3 regions of the Rahnella sp. PD12R genome follow, and region 3 is predicted to be linked to each of the others. Evidence: predicted binding sites of a transcription regulator. Region 3 holds the regulator's gene; each other region holds the start of a gene.

Region 1 (4,921 bases), on a different contig from region 3:
CAGCGTACGCGGCGCAGGGTATCGAGCAACTGGCCGTTCGCGATGATGCCCATATTGCACGCCAGCAGCGACTGGTAACAGGCATAAAGCGGTGCCCAGAGTTGCTCGTTTTTCACCAGCAAATCATGAGGACGCGCAACGCGTTCGCCTTTCAGACGGGCTTCGAGATACACCTGCGTGGTGGTCAGCTGGGTACGCAGCTGTTTCATGATTTCGCGGTACGGCTCGAGGATATCGGCACCACCGGCCCGCTCGCGCAGTTCCGGCGTACATTCGGTCATGGAGAGTTCTGAAACCAGCACAGCGATATCGCGCAGGAACAGATCGGTGGCTTTCCAGCGGCTCAGCAACAGAACGTGGCGGGTAATATCAGCTGTCACGTTCGGGTTACCGTCGCGGTCGCCACCCATCCAGGAAGTGAAACGTACCGGCACGGCTTCCACCGGCATTTTGTAATTCAGTGACGTCTCAAGCTGCTCGTTCAGTTCACGCAGGAAAGCAGGAACGCCTTCCCACAGGCTGTTTTCGACCACCGCAAAACCCCATTTGGCTTCATCAACCGGAGAAGGGCGGTTTTTACGGATTTCGTCGGTGTGCCATGACTGCGCAATTAACTGACGCAGGCGGCGCATAATTTGTTTGCGCTCGTAATCGGCCAGATCGTTATGGTCGAGTTGTTTGAGGCAATTATTCACTTCCACCAGTTTGTGGATAAGCGTGCGGCGGGCGATTTCCGTCGGGTGCGCGGTCAGCACCAGTTCGATAGAAAGCTGGTCAACGGCGTCACGTAATTGTTGTTCAGAGAGATTTTTGGATTTCAGACGATCGAACAATTGCGCCAGAGCTTCAGGGTTGCTGGCAGCCTCGCCGTGTGGCGAAATGCTGTGATATTGCTCAGCTACGTTGGCTAAATTCAGGAACTGGCTGAAAGCACGGGCAACAGGCAACAACTCATCATTCGAGAGATTTTGCAGCGTTGACAGCAATTCCTGACGATCAGCATCATTTCCTGCACGTGAGGATTTGGACAACTTACGGATTTTCTCAACACGATCCAGGATATGTTCTCCCAACGTATCTTTGATCGTGTCGCCCAGCAATTTACCTAACATACTGACATTACTTCGCATTGCGGAATATTGTTCGTTCATATCACCTCTGACCCGTTCTCTCGTTTGATTTTTATATTCTGTAAATAACTTTCACCCGTCAGGCATTCATGCCCCGTTCACCCGCCAACCTGGCCATACTTTTTAAATACCGCACCTGTTTTAACCCAAAAACACCCGATCACTCACGTTAAAAATGGTCTTTTTGGCGATGTCGCTGAAATTTAATTACAACCGCGACGATATCAGTTTGGCTAATCCATCATTTGTACAGTATCAAAGGGCGCCCGGAAGCGCCCTGATTGTTTCTTCATCAACCCTGATTCAGGATCAGTGATAACAGAAGTGATGAACGACCTGAGAAATCAGCTCGCGTGTCGGTTTTATGAACGCGGTATCAATATATTCATCTGGCTGGTGCGCCTGATCGATAGAACCCGGCCCCAGAACCAGCGTCGGGCACAGTTCCTGAATGAACGGCGCTTCGGTGCAGTAGTTCACGATTTCGGTTTCAACACCCAGCAGTTTTTCCACCACCTGAACCAGCGGGTGATCCGGCGGGCATTCATAACCCGGGATCGGCGGATGCAGTTCTTCGATAGCAAGACGGCCCGGCCAGCGCTGGCTGACAGGCTCCAGCGCTTCGTTGAGCAGGCCATTGATATCAGCCAGCGTCAGGCCCGGCAGCGGACGAATATCCATGTGCATTTCGCAGCAGGCGCAAATGCGGTTTGGCGCGTCGCCGCCGTTGATATAACCGAAGTTCATGGTCGGATACGGGATAACAAAACCACTGTGGTTGTAACGGGTTTTCAGCGTATTGCGCAGCGTCATCAGATGGGTAATCGACTCGTGCATCAGTTCGATGGCGTTCACGCCGCGAGACGGATCGCTGGAATGGCCGGACTGACCGGTGATGCGGATGGCATTCGACAAATGGCCTTTGTGCGCACGAACCGGTTTCAGTGAGGTCGGTTCGCCGATGATTGCGCAGTCCGGACGAATTTTCGCGTTTTTGGAGAAGTAGCTGGCACCGGCCATCGTCGTTTCTTCATCCGCCGTCGCTAAAATATACAGCGGTTTAGTCAGTTTGGTCAGATCGACATCGCGCAGTGAATCGAGGATAAACGCGAAGAAACCTTTCATGTCGGCAGTACCCAAACCATAGAGCTTATTTTCATGCTCCGTGAGGGTGAAAGGATCACGTGTCCAGCGTCCGTCATCGAACGGAACGGTATCGGTATGACCGGCCAGCAATAAGCCGCCTGCGCCGTGACCGGTACTGGCTAACATATTGAATTTGTTGCGCGTACCTGGAACGGGCTGCACTTCAACGTTGAAGCCTAAATCACCGAACCAGCCTGCCAGTAAATGGATTAGCGTCTCATTGCTCTGGTCCAGAGCAGCGTCCGTTGCGCTGATGGAAGGGGTTGCGATTAACGCCCGATAGAGCTCAATAAAAGGAGGTAATTTCATCTTCACTGTTGACAGCCTTTAGTTAGGGTAGTATTCATATTCATGCAATAATTGTGAATAAAAATACAATAAGCCAGTGCGTAAGGAAACCAGAATAATTATCCGGCTCCTTACCCAAAATTGAGAAGGTGAACAGACCCTATGTTGAATACGCTGATTGTTGGTGCCACAGGTTATGCCGGAGCTGAACTCGCGGCCTATCTGAACCGCCACCCACATATGAACATAACCGGTTTAACGGTTTCAGCGCAAAGTGCAGATGCAGGAAAATTGCTTTCCGATTTGCACCCTCAATTGAAAGGCATCGTCGATCTGCCTGTTTTGCCGCTCAAAGACGTGGCGGAAGTAGCGAAAGGCGTCGATGTGGTGTTTCTGGCGACCGCGCATGAAGTCAGCCACGATTTAGCGCCGCAGTTTCTGGCGGCCGGTTGTGTGGTGTTCGATCTGTCCGGTGCTTTCCGCGTCAGCAAACCTGAGTTCTATACCGAATTTTACGGCTTTGAGCATCAGCATCTCGATTTGCTCGACAAAGCCGTGTACGGCCTGGCCGAATGGCAGGCTGACAAATTAAAAGATGCGCAGCTGATTGCTGTGCCGGGTTGTTACCCGACCGCTTCCCAGCTGGCGCTGAAACCGCTTATCGAAAACGGTTTGCTCAATGACAGCCAGTGGCCGGTCATCAACGCCACCAGTGGCGTCAGCGGTGCAGGCCGCAAAGCCACGTTGGGCAACAGCTTCTGTGAAGTCAGCCTTCAGCCGTACAAACTGTTCAGCCATCGCCATCAGCCGGAAATCGCCGAGCATCTTGGTGTGCCGGTGATTTTCACGCCACATCTGGGTAACTTCCCGCGCGGTATTCTCGCGACCATTACCTGCCGCCTGAATGCGGGTGTGACGGAGGAGGATGTGGCGGAAGCTTTCCACAATGCGTATCACGACAAACCGCTGGTGCGTCTGTACACCAGGGGCGTTCCGGCGCTGAAAGACGTGGTCGGTCTGCCGTTCTGTGATATCGGCTTCGCGGTGAAAGGCGAACATCTGATTGTGGTGGCGACGGAAGATAACGTTCTGAAAGGCGCGTCCGCGCAGGCTGTGCAGTGCATGAATATCCGCTTTGGCTTCCCGGAAACACAATCCCTGCTTTAACAATCCTCAGATTGTCAGCAAACAGAAAACACGTGTCCCTGAGCGTTTATTCAGACGTTCAGGGATGGTAGATTAAATTAAACGCATTGTTATTAATTAACATAATCAATCGGTCGAGGCGCGAACAGCTATGAATCCGTTAGTCATCAAGTTAGGTGGTGTGTTGCTGGATAATGAAGAAGCACTTGAGCGCCTGTTCATGGCGGTCGTGGCTTATCGTCAGGAATATCATCGCCCGCTGGTGATCGTTCACGGTGGCGGCTGCCTGGTTGATGAGCTGATGAAAAAGCTGAATCTTCCTGTCGTGAAAAAAGCCGGTCTGCGTGTGACACCGGCCGATCAGATTGACATTATTACCGGCGCACTGGCGGGCAGCGCGAACAAAACCCTGCTGGCGTGGGCGGTGAAAAACCACATTAACGCCGTTGGCCTGTCTCTGGCTGATGGCGGCACCGTCAGCGTAACCCAGTTGGATGAATCCCTGGGCTTCGTCGGTAAAGCCGAAGCGGGCAATCCTGCGCTGATCAATACCCTGACCTCTGCGGGCTATCTGCCGATTGTCAGCTCTATCGGTATCACCGAAGCCGGTGAGCTGATGAACGTCAACGCCGATCAGGCCGCGACCGCACTGGCGGCGACGCTGGGCGCGGATTTGATTCTGCTGTCTGACGTCAGCGGCATTCTCGATGGCAAAGGCCAGCGCATTCCGGAAATGAGTGCTGAGAAAGCTGAACATCTGATTGAGCAGGGCATTATTACTGACGGTATGATCGTCAAAGTTCATGCGGCGCTCGACGCCGCACGTTCTCTAGGACGCCCGGTGGATATCGCCAGCTGGCGTCACGCCGAGCAGTTACCGGCACTCTTTAACGGCGTCGCGATCGGCACACGTATTCTGGCGTAGTTTGCCCTTCGGCAGATTTAAGGTCTGGCGCATTTGGTACACACTTTTGTCAGGGCGCAGCAGTTTGCGCCCTTTTGCATAAAAAAATTCAGGAGCAGGAAAATGGCACTTTGGGGCGGACGTTTTACTCAGGCAGCAGATCAGCGGTTTAAAGAACTCAATGACTCACTGCGTTTCGACTACCGGCTGGCAGAGCAGGATATTGTGGGCTCTGTCGCCTGGTCCAAAGCGCTGGTGACCGTGAATGTGTTAACCGCTGATGAGCAAGTTCAGCTGGAAGAAGCGC
Region 2 (4,921 bases), on a different contig from region 3:
TGAAGTGCATAAACCGCTGTGCGCCGTCGGCGAACCGGCTAACGTGCGCAAAGCGGTCGTCAAAATGGACGTCAATACGCTGTCTTCTTAAGGCTTCGTCTGCTTAACGCTTTGTTCGTTTAAACAATTTCATCCGCCAGCGACGCAGTCTGCCGAGACGTTCTGGCGCTTTGAGTTTGTGTTTGATCCATACGACCTGCCACGGCTGGAGTCGCATCTGGCCGTTAAACACTTCTCCGCCAATCAGATCTTTGCCTTCCACCGCCAGTTTCAGAATTTGGGAATGATCGCTGATGTTAAATACGCAGGTGATCCGATCTTCGCTCTTCGGATCATAACGTTCCATGGCGAATAACGATTTGCCCAGATCAAACACACGCTGGCCAGCCTGCGGCGAAAATGCCGGATGCGCGCGGCGGTGTTTAATCAGTTCCTCTAAGCCGTAAAACACGCGGGAGCGCAGGCTGTCTTTCTTCTCCAGTTCAGCTTCCAGAGTGCCCAGCTCCAGCTTTTTACGGTTGATGCGGCGGTTGATCCCGGACTGATGCATACCGTCGAGATCGTTCTCGCTGCCGAGCAGGCTGTGGATGTAAATGGCCGGCACGCCGATGAATGACAGCAACAACGCCTGCGCCGCCAGGAATTTACGGGCTTTCAGGTCAACATCATCTTCCGGTTCAGTCAGCGCGCTCAGGTAATTAATATTCAGCTCGTACGGCGAATGTGTGCCATCGCCGTTGTCTTTATACGAGACGCGACCCTCTTTACGCAGTGTTTCCTGCGCCATGTATTTACGTTCATCATCGCTGAGAAAGGTTTCCGTCGGGCGCAGCCCGATGCCGTCGTGACTCGCCAGAAAGTTGAAATATGTGGTGTCCGGGTAGCGCGCTTCCGCGTTCAGGCTTTGAGCCCATTGGGTCAGCGTCGTGGTGTCCTGACGTAAAAATGCATGAAGCGTCAGCGGCGGCAGCGGAAACTGATACACCATATGCGCTTCATCACCTTCACCGAAATAACTGATGTTTTCGTGATGCGGTACGTTAGTTTCCGTAATGAGCCGCGTGCCGGGGATCACTTCGTCGAGGATCGTGCGCCAGACTTTAATAATATTGTGCGCCTGCGGCATATGGATGCAGCGCGTGCCCACTTCCTTCCAGATATACCCGATGGCGTCGAGGCGAATAGACTGCCCGCCGCTGGCTGCGTACTGCAACAGTACGTCGATGCTCTCCAGCAGAACCTGCGGATTTTTGAAATTGATATCCACCTGATCTTCACTGAACGTGGTCCACAGGTACAGCTCGGTGCCGTCGGCTTTGATAAATGGCGTCAGCAGCGGCGAGGCGCGCGGACGCACCACGCGGCTGTAATCCAGCTCGGGATTCGAGGCAATAAAGTAATCTTTGTAATACGGATCGTCGTGCAGATAGCCCTTCATCCATTCGCTGGATCGTGAGATGTGGTTGATCACGCAGTCGAACATCAGATTGAAATGAGCCGAAAGGTGATGAATGTCGGACCAGCCGCCGAGATGTTCGTCGATCCGGCGGTAATCAATAACGCTAAAACCGTCGTCCGAGCTGTAGGGATACATCGGCAGAATGTGGATATCGCTGACGATCTCGCGCAGATAGGTATTGGCGAAATGGTTTAAGGTCGCCAGCGGCGGTTGCTCGCCGTGACGAATGTTATCGCCATAGGTGATCAGATAAATATTGGTTCCATCGACCCAACTTGTCGTGCGGTGTTTGCCGTAATTCCATTTTTCAGCAAGATGCAGGATTTTCTTCAGCAGGTCAGCAATGTGTTCTCTGGGGTAAATCCGGCTTAAAAGACTTTCCAGCCGCAGGACATACTCGAGATTAACTGAGCTCATAGCGGTTCCTTCTTACAGCATTCTTTTTGTATGAAAAATAACAGCGCTCTGAAAAGGTTAGTTGAAAATACGGGGCGCGGGCAGATGAAGGGCGATATAGCAGAGGATTCCGGGGGAATAAAACGGCATCACTTTGGCTTGTCGCAAAATGATGCCGGATAAAATCAGACGTTGCCGAGGGTGGCGACCATCACGGCTTTGATGGTGTGCAGACGGTTTTCAGCCTGATCGAAGACCACGCTGTGGCTTGATTCGAACACTTCATCGGTGACTTCCATGCCGCCGTGCAAGCCATATTCTTCCGCCATTTGCTTGCCGAGTGTTGTCTGGTCATCGTGAAACGCGGGCAGACAATGCAGGAACTTCACCTTAGGATTGCCGGTCAGTGCCAGCATTGCGCCGTTAACCTGATACGGACGCAGCAGATTAATACGCTCTTTCCAGGCTTCTTTCGGTTCGCCCATCGATACCCAAACGTCGGTATACAGGAAATCGGCATCCTTCACGCCGGTCGCGATATCTTCCGTCAACGTTATGCTGCCGCCATTTTCTTTTGCCAGATGCTCGCAAGTGGCGACCAGTTCGGCTTCCGGCCAGCAGGCGGAAGGGGCAACCAGGCGCAAATCCAGCCCGCACAACGCTGCAGCCTCCAGTAGCGAGTTCCCCATGTTATTACGGGTATCGCCCAGATAGGCCAGACGCATACCTTTCAGTGGTTTACCCGGCAGATGCTCCTGCATAGTGAGCAAATCCGCCAGCAACTGGGTTGGATGGAATTCGTTGGTCAGACCGTTCCAGACCGGGACACCGGCATATTGTGCCAGTATTTCTACTTTATCCTGACCGTAACCACGATACTGAATACCGTCATACATCCGGCCAAGCACACGGGCGGTATCTTTCATGGATTCTTTATGGCCAATCTGGCTGCCGCTTGGGCCAAGGTAGGTGACTTTCGCCCCCTGATCGTATGCGGCAACTTCGAAAGAGCATCGGGTGCGTGTTGAGTCTTTTTCGAAGATGAGCGCGATGTTTTTGCCTTGCAGGCTGGCCTTCTCGGTGCCGTTTTTCTTAGCGGCTTTTAATTCTGCGGAGAGTTTCAGCAGGGACGAAATCTCTGACGGGGTAAAATCCAGTAACCTGAGAAAATGACGTTTACTCAACAAACTCATGATGTCGCTCCATAGCGCGTTAGCATTTCGGATTGAATTTAAATTCAATTTAACTGTATGAATATGCAATTACAACCCCGAAGCAAAAACTTTGTCGTTTATAGTGGAGGCGCGCCCTGTGGTGTGTGAAAATAGCGGTCAAACGTCACATTGATTGAGGACTGAGATATGGCAAACCGTGAATTGCTGGACGAACAACGTGAAGAGACTCGCTTAATCATCGAAGAGCTGCTGGACGATGGCAGCGATCCTGACGCGCTTTACACCATTGAACATCACTTATCTTCAGAGAAGTTCGAAGTTCTGGAGAAAGCGGCGGTTGAGGCTTTCAAGCTGGGTTATGAAGTCACCGACCCTGAAGAGTTAGAAGTTGAAGACGGTTCTGTACTGATGTGTTGTGACGTAATCAGCGAAATCGCGCTGAAAGCGGAACTGATCGACGCTCAGGTTGAACAACTGATGAATCTGGCCGAAGCCAACGGCGTCAATTATGACGGCTGGGGCACTTACTTCGAAGGCGATGACGACGAAGAAGGTGAGGAAGGCGAAGACGAAGATTTCGTCGATGAAGATGATGACGGGAAACGTCATTAATCGATTCGTAAATATTGAATCTTAGACAAAAGGCTGCCGGAGACGGCGGCCTTTTTTATGGGTCTTCTCTTATATGATGTTAGGAATCTATGTTCTGGTGCCTGTTATTTATACCTGATTAAATAACTATCCTATCTAAATTTATTCGCTAATTTCTTCAGCTGTAAAATTGCTTAATTATAATTCATTAGTCAACAGTAGTTGAGTTTTCATGTTATTATTACGACATAGATCAAGTTCCACTTTTTTTTCAAGAGTATGGTATATCTCTTCTTATTCAGGTGTGAGTAAAATTATGTGTTTATATTCGCTTGTTAGAATATTCAAACGAATCAATGAGGGGGGGTATTTTGATAGTCACTAAATCAAGCGATATTATTATAGATTCGTTTTCATATGTCCCTATATTGTTATATTTCTTTTTCTCTTTTGTTGTTGCGTTTTTACTTTATTGTCTCAGATCTTTTTTTATCTCTCAGAAATACTCCTTTATTTATTATTGTGCTGATTATAAACGTATACGTATCTTTTACATACTTGTATGCTGGTATTTACGGTAATGAATTTACAAAAATAATTGATTTTTTGGAATTCCCGTATTTGCAGTATTCATGCTTTCCTTTTTCTTTTTTATATATGTCATTAATTCCAAAGGCAGGAGGTCCATTGAAGTGGAAATGGTGGTAATATGATTATTTATTTCATGTTATATACCTGTAGTACCATTGGAAATGGTTAATAGATAACGTCACTAGTTTAGCACTATCTATCAGCCAATTTTTATCATATACAGTTGTGGTAAAGTGATGCTCCGGACATCACAGAACCCTATCGTTCCATAATCTTAGTCATAAGTATTAGGTATTTTATTTAAAAGCATGCCGTCCGGCATGCAGGTATTTTTGATCAAAATATAACAGATGTATAAAGCGCAAGTCTTTCGTTTACTTATTTCTTTAACGTTTGCGTATTTTATTTTCATTCATTCTGTGAATGTAATGCATTCATATGTTATTTCTATGGGAGTGATATTTTTCGTTTTTTAGGACTATTTACTCGCTAGATCAATTCTGCTTTATAAATTTAATAATATTATCACGTAGGTGAAGGGGTTACATTACTCGAAAATTTTATAAGTAGGAGATGTGTTATGTATCTGAAGAAACAAGGTAATGAAAAATTACTATTAAAAACTAAAGAACTCATCCAATTAGCGCGAACATTATCATATGATTACCTAGCTAACTATCGTTCAAGGCAAGATTTCAATAAATCTATT
Region 3 (4,921 bases):
GCCAGGCGATCATATTCTGGTGATGAGTAATGGCGGTTTTGGTGGCATTCACGGGAAGTTACTGACGGCGCTGGCTGCTAAAGCGGAAGCCGCTCAGTAACAGTCATACCGCAGCGGATAAACGGAAAGCACAGCGATGGCTGTGCTTTTTTTTTGCCTGGGATTTGGCCATGCGGCGATTTGCAGACAAAAAAAGGCCCTCAAAAAATTTGAGGGCCAAAGGGTGTCGTCGGACAGGACGACGAGGGTTACGTTAGCAAGAGAGCGGCAGTGGCAGTGTCTTCTCTCTTCCCAGCCTCAACAGCGCATTAATTTTCGCTGGTATATGGCTGTTGAAACCCGGTAACGCTAATTCAAGTACTCAAACAGTGGCTTTGTATGAGGGACTGACTCAGAAATCTTATTGATAGATTTCTGCTGTTGCGTGATAAGCACCATCGTTATGTGCTTCGATCACACGATAAGATTTTGCGCCCTTGCTGTCGGCTTTATCGGACAACTCCTGGCGAATGTCTGTCGGGACGCCATTGACGCCGCTGACGCTGATAGTGCCCATAGGCTGAAGATTTTCTGCCTGCTGACTAGAAACCAGTTGTGCGGCAGACGCGCCGAAAGAAACAGCAGACAGCAGGCTAAGGGCGGCAATAGTGGTCATGATTTTCATGATAATTTCCTAATTTCATAGACGTTGATGCTAACGATGAGAGAGCAACGCCGGTTGAGATTTGGATTCATCAGTTCTGGAATATCTGAGTCCGGCAACGCGAAAAGCGTGGAGGAACATTGATGATGGCAGAGACAAATCCGTCTTGATGCGCTTCGCGCGGGCCTGAATCATTCAGGCCCCTTCGCTTCGTTTACCCAGGCTTATTGGTAAATTTCTGCGGTAGCGTGGTAATTACCTTCTTCACGCACTTCGATAACACGAAATGCTTTAGCCCCTTTGGCATCCGCTTTATCAGACAATGCCTGACGGATATCAGAAGGTGCACCGGCAACGCCGCTTACGCTGATCATCCCGCGTGACTGAAGATTTGCGGCCTGATCCTGAGAAACAGGTTGTGCTGCAAAAGCGCCGAATGACAGAGCAGAGAGAATGCTTAATGTTGCAATTGTAGTTTTAACGTTCATGATTTTGACCTCGTCGATTTTATTATGTTTCCAACAACTGGTGCTTCACACCACGGAAATGAGTATACATCTAGTCACTCGGAATATTAATAGTTTGCTAATAGTTATTTTTGTGGTTATGTGGGGGCTATTTGAATTTTTAATAACAAAAAGGAATAAAAATTGCGTGAAAATCGATCTTTTTGTGTTAATTTTTCGTAAAATCAACGGATTGAGTGAATTTGACTATTTGTGCTTAATTTTGCAGTCAATCACACCATCGAAATGTTTATGTGACGGGAAAGTGCTTCGTGTGAACAGAGTTAACAGGGATAACGACCTGAGGCGTGTTTTTAAAACGGCGGTACAACGTTAAAGAAGGGTAAGTGATAGACGGATAAGGAAAGGCAGGCTGAGGCCAGAAATTGTTTTCTTCTGACCTCAGGCACAGAACTGAAGCAGGAAACAGCGCAACATATCGCCGTATCAAAGTTCCTGTTCAAACAAACCGAGGATTGCGTCGTGAAGCTGTCTGACGCTGAAACCCCGTGCGGGCGTGGTAAAAATTGTGTCATCGCCGGCAATGGTGCCCAGTATCCCTTCGGATTTGCCCAGAGAATCGAGCAGGCGCGCAATCAGCTGTGCCGCACCCGGACTGGTGCGGATAACGACGACGGCATCGTTATGGTCAATATCTAAGACCAAATTCTTCAGTGGGCTGGTCGTTGTCGGCACGCCGATTTCGGCAGGCAGGCAATAAACCATCTCCATCTTTGCGTTGCGGGTCCGCACCGCGCCGAATTTTGTCAGCATCCGTGAGACTTTTGACTGATTGATATTTTCGAAACCGTCTTCCTGAAGTGCGACGACAATTTCGCCCTGAGAACTGAATTTCTCTTCCTTCAACAGTGCTTTGAAGGCTTTGATCAAATCTTCCTGTTTAGCAGGATTACGCATTTTGCACCCTGGTCTCTGTATCATCGTTTCGTTGATTATGCAGATATTTGCATTTTTATGCAACACGGGGTCGACAGGTAACATCAGAATTGTGCACTCAGACGGGAATGACTGCGCCGGAGTATATATCTGGGCGTCATGAATATGCCGAAATAGTGCATTGTGGTGAAATGATTAGCCGGATTGCTGTTAATCCTATGATCTCGATTCAGCTCTCACATTGAATTGAATTTAACCATTTTTTAACCTGGCAGGTTTTGTGGTGCTACTTTTAAGGTGTAGCTTTCCGATAAAAAGTCATAAAAGACCGGAAAAATGGCGCTAAGCGGTGTTTTTTTACTTTCTTAACGACCAAGCTCAGTTTTCCAGCAGTTGAGCGATTGTTTTTAGCTGTATAAGTGATTAAGGTCACACCCAAAATAATTCCACGACACTTATAAGTTAGTGATAAAAAAGGAGTATAGGATGAAAGTTGCAGTTCTAGGTGCTGCGGGCGGTATCGGTCAGGCCCTCGCGCTTCTGCTCAAGACCCAGCTACCTTCCGGTTCCGAACTGTCATTATACGATATCGCACCTGTTACTCCGGGTGTCGCCGTCGATCTGAGCCATATCCCTACCGCAGTCAAAATCAAAGGCTTCTGTGGCGAAGACGCAACGCCAGCTCTGGAAGGCGCGGATATCGTTTTGATCTCTGCCGGTGTGGCGCGCAAACCGGGTATGGATCGTTCCGACCTCTTTAATGTTAACGCCGGTATTGTACGTAATCTGATTCAGCAGGTTGCGAAAACCTGTCCGCAAGCGTTAATCGGCATTATCACCAACCCGGTCAATACTACCGTCGCTATAGCTGCCGAAGTTTTGAAAAATGCAGGTGTGTACGACAAGAACAAACTGTTTGGCGTCACCACGCTCGATGCAATCCGCTCGAACACGTTCGTGGCTGAACTAAAAGACAAGCAGCCTGAAGAAATTGATGTGCCCGTGATTGGCGGGCACTCAGGGGTGACAATTCTTCCTTTATTGTCTCAGGTGCCTGGCGTGGTATTTAGCGACAGTGAAATCGCTGCGCTGACAAAGCGTATCCAGAATGCGGGAACTGAAGTGGTAGAAGCCAAAGCAGGCGGCGGTTCTGCTACTTTGTCTATGGGGCAGGCGGCCGCACGCTTCGGGCTTTCACTGGTTCGTGCTCTGCAAGGTGAAATCAACGTTATTGAATGCGCCTATGTAGAAGGAAAGGGCGACTATGCCCGTTTCTTCGCACAGCCTGTTCTGTTGGGTAAAAAGGGCATCACTGAGCTCATTGATATTGGCAAGCTCAGCGCTTTTGAACAGCAGTCACTGGATTCGATGCTGGATATCCTGCGTAAAGATATCGAACTGGGCGAACAGTTTATCAATCACTGATAAGCCTTAAGTGAAGCCGCCGGGTATCTCCGGCGGCTTTCTTTATTGGCATCATTTATTCTCATTGGGAATGCGGCACCTGCGCTCGATGACCTGAAACGTGGTGGCATCAAAGTAACGGCTTGGCCAGATAATTGACGGGTGAACGCCCAGCGCCCCGGCAATGAGCAATTCTCCTTTTGGCCAGGGCCTGGAAAGTGCATTAGAAAGCGTTGAAGAGCTCAGTCCGGCGGATCGTGACACCGCGGCGAGTGTCGTCCCTTTCTTTCTCAGGGCTGCGATAATATCAGCCTGATGCCAGTCATCATTCCTTGTCATCATGGTATTTTCCTTATTTTTAAATCGCTTTTATAAGACTTTCTTTGAAAACATATATTCAATGATTGCTTGGTTGCGCCCAGTTCAATCCTATCAATGTTTCCTAAAAAATATTTTCTGCTCGGATTAAGAAAATACATTCTTATTAGAATTAAAACAAACAAGTAAATTCAGTTTGCTTTTTGGCCTGATAGTCTTTTTTTATCCTATATTTCGAGTTCATTTAATACGAACACGTTATTGAAGTGTTGATAATTTGAACGCAATTATAGATCTGAATGATTTAAAAGAATGAAATAACGATCTTAGTTAATGAATGATGAGGGAGATATGCGCATTACATAAGGTAAAAATATCATTACTATTTGTTTGTAATAGGTTTTTTGTTTAATTAGGCGTGCTGCCCGTCAATCTGATTACATAACTTTCTAAAAAAGACTTTCAAGGGAGATATTCTGTTGTTGATAAACATATTTCATGGAAACATTGTGCGGCAACAGTAGACTCATTCCGAAAAATTGAATATCTTCTTTCCGTTAAATAGGCGTTTTCCTAAATAGTCTGTTTTAATATCTTCTCTAAAATGGGCTTGCAGCGAACAAGGAAAGCATCCGCAGAATTCTCATGGATTTATAACAGCAACCTTTCTTATTGGATTATATGAGAAAGACAAGGATCGTTATGAAAAAAGAGTGGTTTGCAGCAAAGGAACTGACCGGAAAAGATGGCCTTCCTACCTCAACACAGGGCGTGCACGGCATGGCGCGCAGATTATGTTGGATCAAACGGCGCAGACGTGGCGTTCAGGGACGTGCAGTGGAATATCACATTGACAGCCTGCCGGGTAATACCGTCGCCAGTCTGGCAATGAATGAACATTCTGCTGAATATGTTTACACGTCACATCAGGATCTGCTGGCGATCTGGATCGAGAGTTATAAGCAACTCAAGGAGCCTGAGCGCGAAACGATGATCTCTTTTATCGTGAGGGAAGGGGTATCGGAAATACTAAACAGGCTGCGTAAGTCTGACGATTCATAGATTTGCCAGAACTGACGCGCCTGTGCAGACAGGCACGTCAGGAAACATCAGAAATCGCGTTTGACGGCCAGATGCGCCAAACCTTCCAGCG

The links. The regulator ArgR, encoded in region 3, controls arginine synthesis, uptake and breakdown. The targets are predictions, from matches to a motif close to ANTGAATAAAAATACANT.
Region 1: a site for ArgR is predicted at 2,638-2,655, ahead of argC (N-acetyl-gamma-glutamyl-phosphate reductase). Genes of this name have one in related genera too.
Region 2: a site for ArgR is predicted at 3,080-3,097, ahead of argF (ornithine carbamoyltransferase). Genes of this name have one in related genera too.

What each region holds. Positions count from the first base shown of each region.
Region 1 is NZ_JAHTMS010000014.1:98,243-103,163, forward strand. Features, by position in the region: gene ppc (phosphoenolpyruvate carboxylase) at 1-1,151, opposite strand, end outside; gene argE (acetylornithine deacetylase) at 1,440-2,591, opposite strand; gene argC (N-acetyl-gamma-glutamyl-phosphate reductase) at 2,727-3,731, shown strand; gene argB (acetylglutamate kinase) at 3,862-4,635, shown strand; gene argH (argininosuccinate lyase) at 4,738-4,921, shown strand, end outside.
Region 2 is NZ_JAHTMS010000004.1:326,804-331,724, reverse strand. Features, by position in the region: gene KWG64_RS10770 (YhcH/YjgK/YiaL family protein) at 1-91, shown strand, start outside; gene KWG64_RS10765 (alpha-amylase family glycosyl hydrolase) at 104-1,876, opposite strand; gene argF (ornithine carbamoyltransferase) at 2,041-3,048, opposite strand; gene rraB (ribonuclease E inhibitor RraB) at 3,217-3,642, shown strand; gene KWG64_RS10750 (DUF4225 domain-containing protein) at 4,793-4,921, shown strand, end outside.
Region 3 is NZ_JAHTMS010000006.1:88,419-93,339, forward strand. Features, by position in the region: gene mpl (UDP-N-acetylmuramate:L-alanyl-gamma-D-glutamyl-meso-diaminopimelate ligase) at 1-100, shown strand, start outside; gene yhcN (peroxide/acid stress response protein YhcN) at 401-664, opposite strand; gene yhcN (peroxide/acid stress response protein YhcN) at 868-1,131, opposite strand; gene argR (transcriptional regulator ArgR) at 1,597-2,067, opposite strand; gene mdh (malate dehydrogenase) at 2,533-3,471, shown strand; gene KWG64_RS13360 (helix-turn-helix transcriptional regulator) at 3,523-3,792, opposite strand; gene KWG64_RS13365 (DNA-binding protein) at 4,471-4,830, shown strand; gene ispB (octaprenyl diphosphate synthase) at 4,878-4,921, opposite strand, start outside.